DNA from 4 places in the Paenibacillus sp. FSL R7-0272 genome. Region 2 is predicted to be linked to each of the others. Evidence: riboswitches for the same ligand, from Rfam matches in the RefSeq annotation. Region 2 holds a riboswitch; each other region holds the start of a gene.
The links. A riboswitch is a leader RNA that binds a small molecule or an ion and turns the genes downstream of it on or off. The one in region 2 is predicted to bind cyclic di-AMP.
Positions count from the first base shown of each region.

Region 1: another riboswitch for cyclic di-AMP. It lies ahead of MKY23_RS16225 (3D domain-containing protein); the one in region 2 lies ahead of MKY23_RS00515 (C40 family peptidase).
Region 3: another riboswitch for cyclic di-AMP. It lies ahead of MKY23_RS06750 (hypothetical protein); the one in region 2 lies ahead of MKY23_RS00515 (C40 family peptidase).
Region 4: another riboswitch for cyclic di-AMP. It lies ahead of MKY23_RS10140 (C40 family peptidase); the one in region 2 lies ahead of MKY23_RS00515 (C40 family peptidase).

Region 1 is NZ_CP150221.1:3,676,628-3,679,953, reverse strand. It holds gene MKY23_RS16235 (ABC transporter substrate-binding protein/permease) at 1-265, shown strand, start outside; gene MKY23_RS16230 (amino acid ABC transporter ATP-binding protein) at 252-974, shown strand; cyclic di-AMP (ydaO/yuaA leader) riboswitch at 1,160-1,356, shown strand; gene MKY23_RS16225 (3D domain-containing protein) at 1,359-2,030, shown strand; gene MKY23_RS16220 (polysaccharide deacetylase family protein) at 2,162-2,980, opposite strand; gene MKY23_RS16215 (hypothetical protein) at 3,135-3,326, shown strand, end outside.
Region 2 is NZ_CP150221.1:106,597-109,922, forward strand. It holds gene MKY23_RS00500 (4a-hydroxytetrahydrobiopterin dehydratase) at 1-44, shown strand, start outside; gene MKY23_RS00505 (cytochrome c) at 158-517, opposite strand; gene MKY23_RS00510 (GNAT family protein) at 666-1,163, opposite strand; gene MKY23_RS00515 (C40 family peptidase) at 1,526-1,981, opposite strand; cyclic di-AMP (ydaO/yuaA leader) riboswitch at 2,000-2,137, opposite strand; gene MKY23_RS00520 (hypothetical protein) at 2,431-3,285, opposite strand; gene MKY23_RS00525 (M1 family metallopeptidase) at 3,296-3,326, opposite strand, start outside.
Region 3 is NZ_CP150221.1:1,566,831-1,570,156, forward strand. It holds tRNA gene MKY23_RS06740 (tRNA-Leu) at 130-212, shown strand; gene MKY23_RS06745 (glutathione peroxidase) at 419-898, opposite strand; cyclic di-AMP (ydaO/yuaA leader) riboswitch at 1,278-1,453, shown strand; gene MKY23_RS06750 (hypothetical protein) at 1,571-1,999, shown strand; gene MKY23_RS06755 (HAD family hydrolase) at 2,157-2,855, shown strand; gene MKY23_RS06760 (Nramp family divalent metal transporter) at 3,210-3,326, opposite strand, start outside.
Region 4 is NZ_CP150221.1:2,268,847-2,272,172, forward strand. It holds gene MKY23_RS10125 (hypothetical protein) at 1-20, shown strand, start outside; gene MKY23_RS10130 (carboxymuconolactone decarboxylase family protein) at 201-530, shown strand; gene MKY23_RS10135 (hypothetical protein) at 583-1,281, opposite strand; gene MKY23_RS10140 (C40 family peptidase) at 1,406-1,870, opposite strand; cyclic di-AMP (ydaO/yuaA leader) riboswitch at 1,876-2,007, opposite strand; gene pelA (pectate lyase) at 2,383-3,326, shown strand, end outside.

The sequences.
Region 1 (3,326 bases), 3.0 Mb from region 2:
GCGTTACATTATTCTGCCACAGGCCTTCAAGGCCGTTTTGCCAGCCATCGGTAACGAGTTCGTAACGATCATTAAAGAATCATCCATTATTTCGGTCATCGGTATGGTGGATATTATGTATCAAGCAAGTGTAGTCAAAAATCTCACATTCCAGGGTCTGAACCCGTTCATTATTGCGGCAGCCATTTACTTTGTGATGACATTTATTCTGTCCAAGCTGCTCGGACGATTGGAAAGGAAGTTGGGTGCAAGTGATAGACGTTAGGCAATTACACAAATCATATGGTAAAAATGATGTCCTGAAAGGCATCGACGTAACGATCGGCAAAGGTGAGGTTGTTGTAGTTATTGGTCCTTCCGGTTCGGGTAAAAGTACATTTCTGCGTTGTCTGAACCTGTTGGAACAGCCATCATCGGGACAGATCGATTTCGAAGGTGTTTCGATAACCGATCCGAAGCATAACATTAATGCTACACGTGAGAAGATGGGCATGGTGTTCCAGCATTTTAATCTGTTCCCTCATAAAACGGTTCAGCAAAATATTACGATTGCTCCAATCAAGGTGAAGAAACAATCCACGGATGAGGCTAACAAAATTGCCGAGGATCTCCTGAAGACAGTCGGTTTGGCGGACAAAAAAGATGTATATCCTAACCAGCTGTCCGGTGGTCAAAAGCAACGGATTGCCATTGCAAGAGCACTCGCGATGCAGCCGCATGTGATGCTGTTTGACGAGCCAACATCGGCCCTTGATCCGGAGATGGTCGGAGAGGTATTGGAAGTCATGAAACGGCTTGCTGAAGGCGGAATGACGATGGTCATTGTAACGCATGAGATGGGTTTTGCGCGTGAGGTGGGAGACCGCATTCTGTTCATGGACGGCGGCGTCATCGTTGAGGAAGGTACCCCGGATGAAGTGTTTGGTGCGCCAAAACATCCGCGTACGCGAGACTTTCTTGCAAAAGTACTTTAATTCATGCCATTCCGTATATAGAATCAAATGAATAACGGCGTTATCGGATCGAAAGATCCGGTGACGCTTTTTTGTTGTTTGCAGAAAAGGTAGAGCTGAAAAAGTAACTTTTCTGTTACCTGTAAAATGAATTAAAACGCCAAATGGAAACATTTACTACAGCTTAAGGTTACAAATTTGTGATATATTCAAGACTGCCGAAACTTCCGAAGCGGAAGTGCGGGGGACGTAACAATGCAGACATAGTTAATGATTTGAGAAATATGCTGCTTGGGGTGAATTAGGAATACATAATGCTTCAGCATGTCACGTACAGCCTATAGGGTGGGTTCCTCCATCCGAATCCGACAACTAACTTCGCAGGCATCATGAGGGAGGAAGACCATGCATAACAAGAAACGTTTAGCCAAAACAGCCATCGCACTACTGACATCCATTCTATTCATTCAAGCCGTTCCGGCTCACGCGGATTCCGTTCATGTGGCCAAAGAAGGGGATACCTTCTTCACCTTATCCAAGCAATACGGCGTTGATATGAACACATTAATTAAAACGAATAAAGACATCTCACCTTATAACATCTATGGTGGTTTGAAAATTACAATCCCAGGTAACGAAAACAAAGTAGAAGCGGCACCAGTTCAAGCGAAGTCGCAGGAAAAAACGGTGACTGCTGCAAGCCTGGACGTGAATACAGATAATAAAGTGGTACAGGCTTGGGGGAAAACATTCGACTATAGCAAAACGCTTAGTGTTAAAGCAACAGCGTATTCCGCAGATGCTTCCGAGAATGGTGGATGGGGCCCCGTTGATTATTTTGGCAACCCGCTCGAACTCGGCACAATCGCAGTGGATCCCAAGGTTATCCCTTTTGGAACCAAGGTATTAGTGACAGGGCATACACACCCTGGATTGCCGAAACAGGCTTTCGTAGCAACGGCTTTGGATGCAGGTAGCGCGATCAAGGGAAATCGTATTGACATCTTTATCCCTGGAAGCAAACAGTTCGTTAGTTCGTTTGGTTTTCAGGATATTGAGTTGTACATTTTAAAATAAGGCTTAAACCCTCTCATTTATGGATGTGAGGTCATAAGTTGAATTGAGCATTAATAAACAGGGTGTTCTTTCTTGCGTAATCATGATAGGCATAATTCATGACGACGTAGAGGGACACCCTGTTCTTTCAATTATTGTTTCTCTTTTGGCAGTTTAAGCATCTCGTCCAATGTAACTAATTCATATCCTCGGTTTCGCAATTCCTCAATAACCTCAGGCAAAGCCTCTACTGTACCTTTCAGGTTCGAACCTGTACCGCCGCCAGCATGTTGTAATACGATGGAACCAGGTTTCACCGCGGTGAGAATATTATGTTTTACCTTTTCCTTGTCTAGTCCCTTCCAATCGAGAGAATCCACATTCCAATTCACGATGCTGTAATGCTGTTTTGCAGCCCATCTCAACTGTTCTTCGTTAATGTCCCCATACGGAGGACGAATCATTTTGGGCGTATACCCCGTCAGGCGGTGAATGATATCGCCGGTATGTAGTATTTGTTTGCGAAAGGCAGTCATTGATAATTTGCTGAATTCAGGATGATTGTAGCTGTGATTGCCAACGATATGTCCTTCTTTCACCATCCGTTTCACCAAGTCCGGGTGTTTCTCCGCACGGCTGCCAACAACAAAAAAAGTAGCACGAACCTTATATTTTTTTAATACATCAAGTACCTGCGGTGTAAATCTTGGATCAGGTACATCATCAAAAGTCAGCGCAACTTGTTTGGTGGAAGGGCCATTGGTTTTGAACGTATCCGCGTATTTTTGACGAAGTTGACCTAGAGTCAACTGTTCTTCTTTAACATCTGACCCAGACGCCGGTGTATCACTGAGGGTTGAAGAAGGTTCCTCAGATGAAGCAGCAGACACAGGCGCAGGGGCTAAAGGAGCTGTATAAACCCCAGAGCATATAATAGTAACGAGTGCGAGCATGACGAGGCGTATTCGCATGTTAACGGCCTCCTTTTTCCAAAATTGCGTTCTCTATGGTATGCCCGTTGCCTGTTTCTTTTATGCGTGTGTGAGAAGTTTCATTGCATCATCAGGTCATGAAAGGCATAATTCCACCATATATAACATATAGAGAAGGATAGGTGGAGAGACGATGAGTACATATGATTTGAAATCCATTCGTTTAGAGGTTTTTGAGGCAGGACAGGACAAGGTATTTCTGGTTACGGGTGGTAAAGCTCATATCGGGGCTGTAGCTACATTCTATGTTGACCATGATCGGGTTAGTGGAACAACGGTACATATCCCGGGACACAAGGAACAAGAGTTATGTGAGCGGCTAGCC
Region 2 (3,326 bases):
AAGCAGAGCAGTACAACGAAGCTTTTGAGAAAATGAGAACATAATAATCTGCACCAACGTTGTCTGCAGGATGATGTTTGTAATGCATACCAAAAGAGGCTCTTGTCTCCCTAACGGGAGGGTGAGAGCCTCTTTGATGCCTTACGCGCAGAATGCATTATTTCTTCTCTGCTAGCCACATTGCAATGTGGGCGATTTCTTCGTCTTGCAGTTTGCCTTTGAACGAAGGCATACCGCCGCCTTTACCTTTGACAATGGTGGAATAGATTTTCTCCACATCGTCCTTGCTGCCGATGTTCGCAAGAGCTGGGCCTACGCCACCTTGAAGCTGATCGCCGTGACAGGAGATACAGTTGGCCTTCACTAGTGTCTCAGCCTGTCCGGCGTCCATAGCCACTTCAGGCATGGTTGGTTTGGCTTCCTGAGCCACTTCTTCTTTACCTGGAAGCGTAAACATTAAAACAATAGCTAAAGCACATGCTGCAAAAAATACCCCGCTCATGATCCATTTGTGCATCCCTTATGTCCCCTCCAGAATGAAAGATCATCTAACTCAAACTATCCCTATCATTATAACGGAAGCTGTAGCTACATCATAGCATTTTGTGGTAAATTTTTAAACTAATCACAAAAGAGAGACCAATTAAAGCCATTTAATCGTGGGTTTACTCTCTCGGACCTTCATAGACCATGCAATGGAAAGGCTTTAAACCATCTGGGGTTTGGCGTTCATATGTATCCTGGATGACAAATCCGCTTTTTAGATATACCTGAATGGCACGGGTATTCCAAGTCAGTACTTCAAGATCAATTTCATTGGATGGATTTCGGCGGATGGCCTCTTGTACGATCGCAGTAACAAATGCTTTGCCGAGACCTTGACCACACAGATCGGGGCGCATACCGAGACCGATTCGTGTGACATGCTGGAGCGGAAAATATTGTGCAAACCCATAAACCTGGTCATGTTGATCCAGGATAATGGCATATTGTTGTTGTCTGAGCTGTGCATCACCGAACTCGACTTCGAGTGCTTTCATCTGTTCCCAAGGAAGCCAGCTATAGATATTGTAAGGTGGGGCGTATTTCCAGCCACATATAAGTTCAGCATGTTCTTCTTGCATCGGTACAACATGAAGTATCAAAGAGGCTTCATTCTTCATATAACAGTGCATGCTCCTTTCTTCAATATCCGTATCATTGTTCACTCTACAAAAGAGCTGTGTATTAGGCAAGTCTTCATATGATCAAATAAAAATTGAAACAAAAGTCGTGATCATTCCGTTTATATTATAACAGGCTGGGTAAAAACATGATAAGGGCACGGACAAACGAAAGCAGGCGAACGTGTTAGTTCACATACACACCATGACTTGCAACATCGGAAACTACACAGAGTCAGAAAGCATAAAAAAACCGCCGGATACATTCCTGCGGAGAATGTACCGGGCGGTTCTGTTTATACTTCGTATTTCGTTACAGTAGAGTTACATGGTTCCAACATCATGTTGATTACAGCTTGTACCTAGTCAAGGGCCAGTGACTCATAATCGTCCGTACTCATGATCCGTTTAGCGCCAACGTAGCGGTTAGCCCAGTAGTTCTCACTCAAAGAGCTGATCGTTACACCTTTGGAAGAAGAAGAATGTGCAAACTTGCCACTTCCTACAAAAATGCCTACGTGTGATATACCTTTACCTGTTGTGTTGAAGAACACCAGATCTCCAGGTCTCATCTCCATGCGAGATACGGAATCACCCATGTCGTATTGGGAGCTAGATTGACGAGCCAAATCAATACCTAATTTGTCGAATACATACCGTGTGAATCCGGAGCAGTCAAAACCGTCAAGCGTTGTTCCTCCGCTTTTGTATGTAGTTCCCATTGCTGAATCAATTACTTTATCCATCTTAGAATCTGCAAATGCGCTGCCTGCTCCAAGTGATAATGCAAATGTGAGGCTAAGTACTGCTGCGGTCAGTTTCTTCTTAAACAAGTGATATACCCCTTCCAACGCCTGCGAGGTTAGCTTAAGGATTCGGTTGAAGGTCCCCTATGATCCCTCTGTTTCAAGATCAATTCACCCATAACTGGTTCCCCCGCTTCCCAGGTGCCAGGAATTTGGCTATGCTAGTTATGCACCTGAAAAATGAAAAGAAAATTTAATTTTAAGGATTTAATTTAAAGTTGTTACAAATAAGGATTTAAAGATTACAAAGTTGTTACTAAAAACTCACTGCGCTTATTGTACCAGAGGCTTAGTACTTTGGCAACGTTTAGCAGTAAAATTAACAAAAAAAACCTCGACCTTTGACGGGGAAAGGTCGAGGTTTGCGTATTTATACGTAATAACCAATGAAATGTTTAACATGAGATGGTAACATTTCTTTATTTTTGAAAGCGATCTCAGATGGCGTGTAACATTTTAGTTCAACGTATATGATTTTCATGTCTGGTAGATGTGGACTGCCATAAACGGAAATGACTACATACTTTCCACATACTGAGTAGGCTTCGGGCAAGCGGATAGGATTGTTGCAGGATTAATCCGGATAGTCCTGTCAAGAACCAGGAGGCGGAAGTGAATGCACCAAAGATCAATAAATGCACAACTCCCAGCACCAGCGCAATGCCGATGACAGCAAAGATGCGGCGCACAGCAATCCACAGTCCCTTGAGCGTCCCGTGAATTCGCCCTTCTGCATCCGGGTCAGAAATACCAAACTGCATGTAGAGCACTGCATGATGTACAATCCAGCCATAAATAATCCAGCCTGCTACATATGGAATGCCGGGAAGTAATAAATGAAGAGAATGAAAACTGTCCATTATTGTAGAAAACAATTTGGGCAGAAGCCAGTATGCAGGCAAGAACATGAGAAAGGTACGTATAGTGTGTAGCAATATCATGGGTTTCCATAACGTTTTGATGCCCCGAATAAAAGGAATGCGTTCTTCAGTAGATTGATAATGTTGCAGGGAGTAGAGTAACCCGGCCTGAATAAGTGGACTGATCAGCAGGCGAAGCAATAACATGCCGCCCAAAATCCACAGATAACGCTGGACCTCCGGACCGGACAGGCTGAGCTGGCTTTCCATTTTGAATAAAAGTGTGCTTAGCTCGCCGACATCATCCGTTGGATAACGTAGTAATAGAGGAACGACAGCCGATTGAACCAACCGGTAGATGAAATAACCCCAAGTTAATTGATAGATAAACAAGAGTGCGGCAATAAACATATGCTGACGGACAAGAAACCAGCCTTCACGAATTTTTGCTTTCACTGTCTCCACCTCACCATGACAGACCTCCGAATATGGCTTCA
Region 3 (3,326 bases), 1.5 Mb from region 2:
AGAAGAACTGTTATCAATTTAGAGTAAAGCCGGTTGTAGTAAAATGTCATTCATAAAGTGATTAATAAGGACTTTACATTTGTTTAAGAATCCGGTATAATCAATTCTGTTGCCGATAATTTACGACATGCGGTCGTGGTGGAATGGCAGACACGCTATCTTGAGGGGGTAGTGGGCGTATGCCCGTGGAGGTTCGAGTCCTCTCGACCGCATTATATGAAGATTTACGAGAGAAGCTTTCCGTGATGGAGAGCTTCTTTTTTTGTTTTCATATAGCAAACAAGGGCGAATTATTCAGGATGAGGGCATGTGTTAAAAGAGAGAACGCAAAAAAGCCGCCCAAAAGCTTGAGCAGTGTCTGGCTCTTTGCTTTATAGGTGGCTTGTTTTTGTTTATATGTTTGTTCGAAAGTCTACATTTATTGGTTAATCAGCTTCTGAATATCCTCTTCGATTTTGTCCGGTGTAGTCTGCGGAGCATATCGTTTCACAACTTTACCGTCCTGATCGACAAGGAATTTGGTGAAGTTCCATTTTATTGCTTTGGAGCCGAGCAAGCCTGGTGCTTCTTTAGAAATGTGCTGGAAGAGCGGATGAGCGCTGGAACCATTGACGTCAATTTTCTCAAACATCGGGAAGCTTACACCATAATTCATCTGGCAAAACTCAGCAATATCATCGGAAGAACCCTTCTCCTGCGCGAATTGGTTGCTTGGGAATCCAAGCACTTCAAACGGAGCATCCTGGAATTTATCCTGAAGTTCTTGCAAACCCTTGAATTGAGGGGTGAGACCGCACTGGCTTGCGGTATTCACGATTAACAACACTTTGCCGCGATATTGGGACATCTCAATCTCTTGTCCGCGAAGGGTGTTTACTTTGTAATCATAGACTGACATGGGGAACGCCTCCATCCTGTTATTCTTAATATACTTATTATATTTTAAGCAATTAAATAATGCAAAACTTATTTGGATTTAGCGTTGTTATAACCATTCGCCTGCTGGAATCCAAAATGGATGAGAAATACATGAATCAATTTTTGTGCGGTTGAGAATTAGATAGCTTGGAAGAGAAGGATAGCGTATGACCTCATTGTAAGCGTTATTATAGGTGGTTATTGCCGGAAATCTGGCGATTCGGTGATCTGTATGCACTTTACATGATCATGGCACGGGGTGTATGATTCATAGCGTAATTTGAATTTTAATTAAATTGTACCTGAAAAACGAAACAAACGATAATATCGATCGGTCTTATAATGAAGATTTACGAACGATGTTTTAATCGCTGAGTTTCCATTCATTGTGGATGGAAAACGGGGGAACCAACAGAATGGGCTGTATGACAGCAGCGGACATTCATGGGGTGAATTTTTCGGTGAAAGCCGGAAATAGGGCGACTCTCGCGCCCGAATCCGTCAGCTAACCTCGTAAGCGTTAAAGGGAGAGGCAACAAACCGCACGCTGGTTCATGGCGCTTTCGTCATGGATTATTTAAGAAGCGTTTCGGAGGCCTTGGTCCCCACGCTTCTTTTTTGTTGTCTTTTCACGCCAAGGGAGGAACGAAGAATGGATAAAGAGATGATTTTGGTAACCGCTCCAAATGAAGCAGGACGTAAATTTGTGAAATTGCTGATGTATAAAAAAATGCCATTTGCCGTTCTGACGAACAGTGCTGATGAGGAGCGCAAACTTCGCCGTCTTGGCGTAGAACACGTCATCCGTATGAATACAGCAGCTGCTGAGAAATGGTTTTTGCCGCAAGGCAGTGTAGGCAATGTATTTATTTTTGAGAACAGTCTGAACTTGACATGCCGCTATCTTCAAATTTGTCGCTCCTGGACATCGAAGTCCTTGTGTGTGATCACGGAGCAGAGCCATCCTAAAGGGATTTATCGTGGAATGGGCGCGGATAAAATTGTGTATTCACTGAATGGAGAAGTTGGGTTCCTTCTTAATAGCTGCAATAAACCGGAAGCTGAAGTGAGCAGCTTGTGATTGACATTGATCCAAGGTAAGACGCCTGTTATAATTGCAGGTATAGACTAACGGAATTTGAGGAGACTCATGCTTGTCGTGGGTCTTCTTTTTTTATGGAAACAGTACGGTAGTATAGAAGCGAGGGATAACCTGTAGCTTACGAGGAGGAATCAGCGTGCCGGATATTGCCGGATTGAAGTGGTTGTTTTTTGATGTGGGGGATACGCTGGTGGACGAATGGGAGCCAGTAGATGATATTATTGGGCAGTTCGTTCGGGAAGCGAATGATTATGGCTATCCAGTAAAGATTGAGGCGGTAAGAGAACTGTTTGCTACCTGTTACTGTAATTATGAACAGTGGCCCATGAAAGTGGCCATACGTACATATATTCATGATGAAGATCACCGCATTCAGATTCAGGACAAGCTGAAATTCCATAAAGAATTGGAGCAACCGTTTCCTTCTGCAACCAAGGTGCTTGAACAGCTTTCGCATCACTATCGTATTGGCATCATTGCGAATCAGAGCCCTGGGACTGAAGCAAGGCTGGAGAGTTACGGACTTCGTAAATATGTCCATGTCCTGGCCTGTTCGGCAGAAGAAGGAGTGTCCAAGCCTGATCCGGAGTTGTATGCGGTTGCTCTGAAGCAAGCTGGATGCGCGCCCGAAGAAGCGGTTATGATTGGAGATCGAATTGATAATGATATTATGCCAGCACGTAGTTTAGGCTTACGCACCATTCGTATTTTGCAAGGGTACGGAAGGTTCCAGCCAGAGCTTTCGGATGGCGAGCGTGCAGACTGGACGGTTGAATCGCTGGATGAACTTTTGCCCCTGCTTATACCGGATGTGGATGCAGGCAAATCTATATAATGATCTGCTAGATGAGATCGGATTACAGATTTTTTGTGTCTGGAGTGGCTTAACAACTCAAAGACACCAAAAGGCTGATGTGCCCCCCACTGTGGCACATCAGCCTTTTTTATTACGGAATTATATAAGTTGAATTCCTTTTTACACATAAACGTAGAGGACAGAAAAAAACTGGAAAAGCAAAGCGTTTGCCTGAAAGCTTTCTGAAAGAAAGCTACATCGGAAGCATACGCGCATCACCAGATTTTCCACTTGAGAAAAAGAATCCAAAAAATCTGGGGATAACCGCTACTCTCCAGGTTATTCTGTCATTGGAGTGAAAGTGTAAACATCTTTAGTCTGACTTATATAAGCTTAGAACAGCATGATGGTCTGGATGATTAAATACACATTCAGCACAACGATGATAGCGGCAATAGTCCAAGAGACGATTTTGAGCCACAGTTTGTTTGCAAAAGGCCCCATGCTTTT
Region 4 (3,326 bases), 2.2 Mb from region 2:
AAAGTGTTTTAAGTGAATAAATGACATGAGTGCTTAGCTTAACGGATTCACGTTACCGGAGCTCCTTCTAAGAGAATGTCTGCTACACTAAATGTTTGGAATTACCATCAGGATCAGGCATATTTGCGACGCACGCGAGAGAAGATAGGTACAGTGGAACAATTCGCTGTATTTACAGCCGAAAGGGTGTGTTGCAAGTCATGACATTGATGAATGATAAAGTTCATGCGTATAAGGATCAGATTGGCGCATTAAGCGACGTTCTCCCGGATGTGGTGAAATCATATCATGAGTTTACGGGAGAGTGCTTCCAGCCGGGTGTGCTTGACGCCAAAACCAAGCAGTTAATTGCGCTAGGTATCGGTTTGTTTGCTAATAACGAAGTGTGCACGTTCTATCATGTGGAGGAAGCCCGGTCCAAGGGAGCGACCGATCAGGAGATCATGGAGACGGTAGCTGTTGCTGGTGCAGTGGGCGGCGGACATGCTCTGTCACAGGGAGCAATGAGGGTGCAGAAGGCGCTCCATTAGTGGATGAAGCAAAAGGTCATACCGCTCTTTTATAGAGCGGTATGACCTTTTTTTAAAGTTCATCATTACTTTCTTTACTGTTTGATTTCTTGTTGTACTTGTCTACATCTGCAAATTGCTCCATGATGGAGTATTTTGCACTATACATTATTCTGGATCTTCCTGTGTCATATTCGATGTTTGAGCGATCATTTTCCCAAAGATAAATAAGGGAGTTAGCAAAGGTTTCGATCTTCGGCTCACCATATTTCTGAGTAAGCTCTGCGAGGATTTCATCGGATTCTTGGCTGCTTAACGTGTCAAAATGATAAAATGCCTGTCGCAGTAAGAAGTCATCCAATGGATATGAACTTGCTGCAGTTTTCATTTCTTCTATTCTCTGATCCATAAGCTTGTAAATTTCTTCTTTCCTTGATTCTGTCGTTTCTGGATTTTCCAATTCCTTAAGCAATGTATTACTTTCGTTCATTAGATCCTGGCGGCTTGTATTATCTAAAAGATCAATAAAAACGTATGTAGCGTCAGCTTTTTTACCAAGAACAATTAGATTAGAGTATGTAATGCTTTTTTCATGTTCATAAAAGTTGTCCTCTTCATAAGTAGCGTTCCCATTCTTTTTTTCAGTTGAAATGACCTTGTCGATCTTGGTGCCCCAAGAAAAATCTCGAAAATCGTTTGCATTCCCGTTACTGCAACCTAGGATTGTGAATACTAAAGCAGCAAAACTTAAAACGAACATCATCTTCTTCATTTTTTGTCTGTTCTCCTTTCATGTCCTTAAATATTTTACAGGATTTGAGGGAAGCAATTGAAGACAAAAAATGGATATAAAAAAGAAGCACCTTTGTGGCTGCTTCTTTCTTTAACATGTAGCATTAAAGTTTACCCAACATTTTGTTGTACATAAATTGACCTGTCACCCGTCTTGCGGTTACATAACGATCATTGAAATACGGATTGGACAACTTGGTGATGCTGACACCTTTGCTGCTGGAGGCATGTGCGAATTGACCTCCACCGATGTATACTCCTGTATGTGAGATGCCTCTACCTGTTGTGTTGAAGAAGACCAGATCTCCTGTACGAATGCTTGCTTTGGAGACAGGTGTTCCGGCTTTCGCTTGTTGTTGCGACGTGCGAGGGAGCTCAATGCTATATTTGTTGAAAAGATATCTCATAAACCCGGAACAATCGAAGCCGGCCATGGTTGTGCCGCCCCATTTGTACGGGATGCCTGTCATATTGTTAACCATCGTATTAATTGTGCTTGCCTCTGTGCTTGTTGCCCCGGATGTAAATAGTACAGCAGCCCCAAAAATGGAAATAATCAGTTTTTTCAAAATCAATGTTCTCCCTTCGATGCCTACGGAGTTAGCTAAGGGTTCGGTAGAAGGTTCCCTATATTTCCTATGTATAAGAATAATTCACCCAAAATGGTTCCCCCGTTTTCAATCCTGAAACTCGGCAAATGAATAATTAAGTTTTTGTAACTATTTGAAACTATATTGCATAAATGCGTAATTGTCAAACCTGTTTAAAGGTGTTCATTTAGCCTCAATGTTAGCGGAATTATCGATTTTAGTTATCATTTTGTTGAAATTAGGGAGTTAAAGATTACAAAAAAGTCATTTGTGTTTCATATGAGAGAACTTGGATAATAAACAAGATTGTTATGAGCTAAAAAGGAAACCATTCTGTTTAACAAATTTTTTTGGTTTGTTGCATATATTGACAAAAATATATTTATTGCATATTATAACCATATTAAATACATAATTTGTATTTAAATTGTTTTCATTGGAATATATGTGATATAAGTAATCAAATTTGTAAATGGGGAGAGTGTTGTCGAGTGAAAGCAAAAAAATTAGTAACATTTGTACTGGCGTGTTCTATGGTATTCTCCGTAGCGGGAATGGCTATCCTTCCTGTACCGACCGTATCGGCTGCTGATGCTTCCGGTACAACGGCGAGTATGTCTGATATCTTAAAGAATCAGCGCCCCGATGGAGGCTGGAGAAAAGATTACAGTCAGACGTCAGGTGAATGGGCCAAATCAACGATCGATAACAAAGCTACATACTCAGAAATCAGAAGGCTAGCAAGTGAATTCAAAAAAACAAATGATCCGCGATACTCTGCTGCAGCGGTCAAGGGCATCAACTTTTTGCTTAATATGCAGTACTCCAATGGGGGTTGGCCTCAAGTCTATCAAAGTTCCGGCTATCATAAACATATTACCTATAATGATGATGCGATGATTAATGTGCTGTACATGCTTGATGAAGTCGCAGGACGTAAGGGGAACTTCTCCTTTATCGACAGTTCTCTTGCAAATCGTAGTAAAAATGCAGTTTCCAAAGGAGTCGATGCTATCCTGAATACCCAGGTGGTATCGGGTGGGAAGTTAACGGCTTGGGGACAACAGCATGATTCCAGTTCACTTAGACCTGCGGGAGCCAGAATCTATGAAGTGCCTTCATTAACTGCAGGTGAAAGCGTAAACATTGTGAAGTTTCTGAAAACGAGACCGGCTAATTCAAGAATTACTGCATCTATCAAAGGTGCCGAAGCCTGGTTTAATAAAGTGAAAATTACAGGATATCGGTATGAGAGAGCGAATGGGGATAGCCGAATTATTGCTGATTCCAGTGCATCACCGATTTGGGCACGTTTCTATGAACTCGGTACGGACAAACCGATCTTTGTGGGACGTGATGGCGTTGTGAAATATAAGCTGAGCGATATAGAAAAGGAAAGAAGAGGCGGTTATGCATGGTACGGCAACTGGCCGTC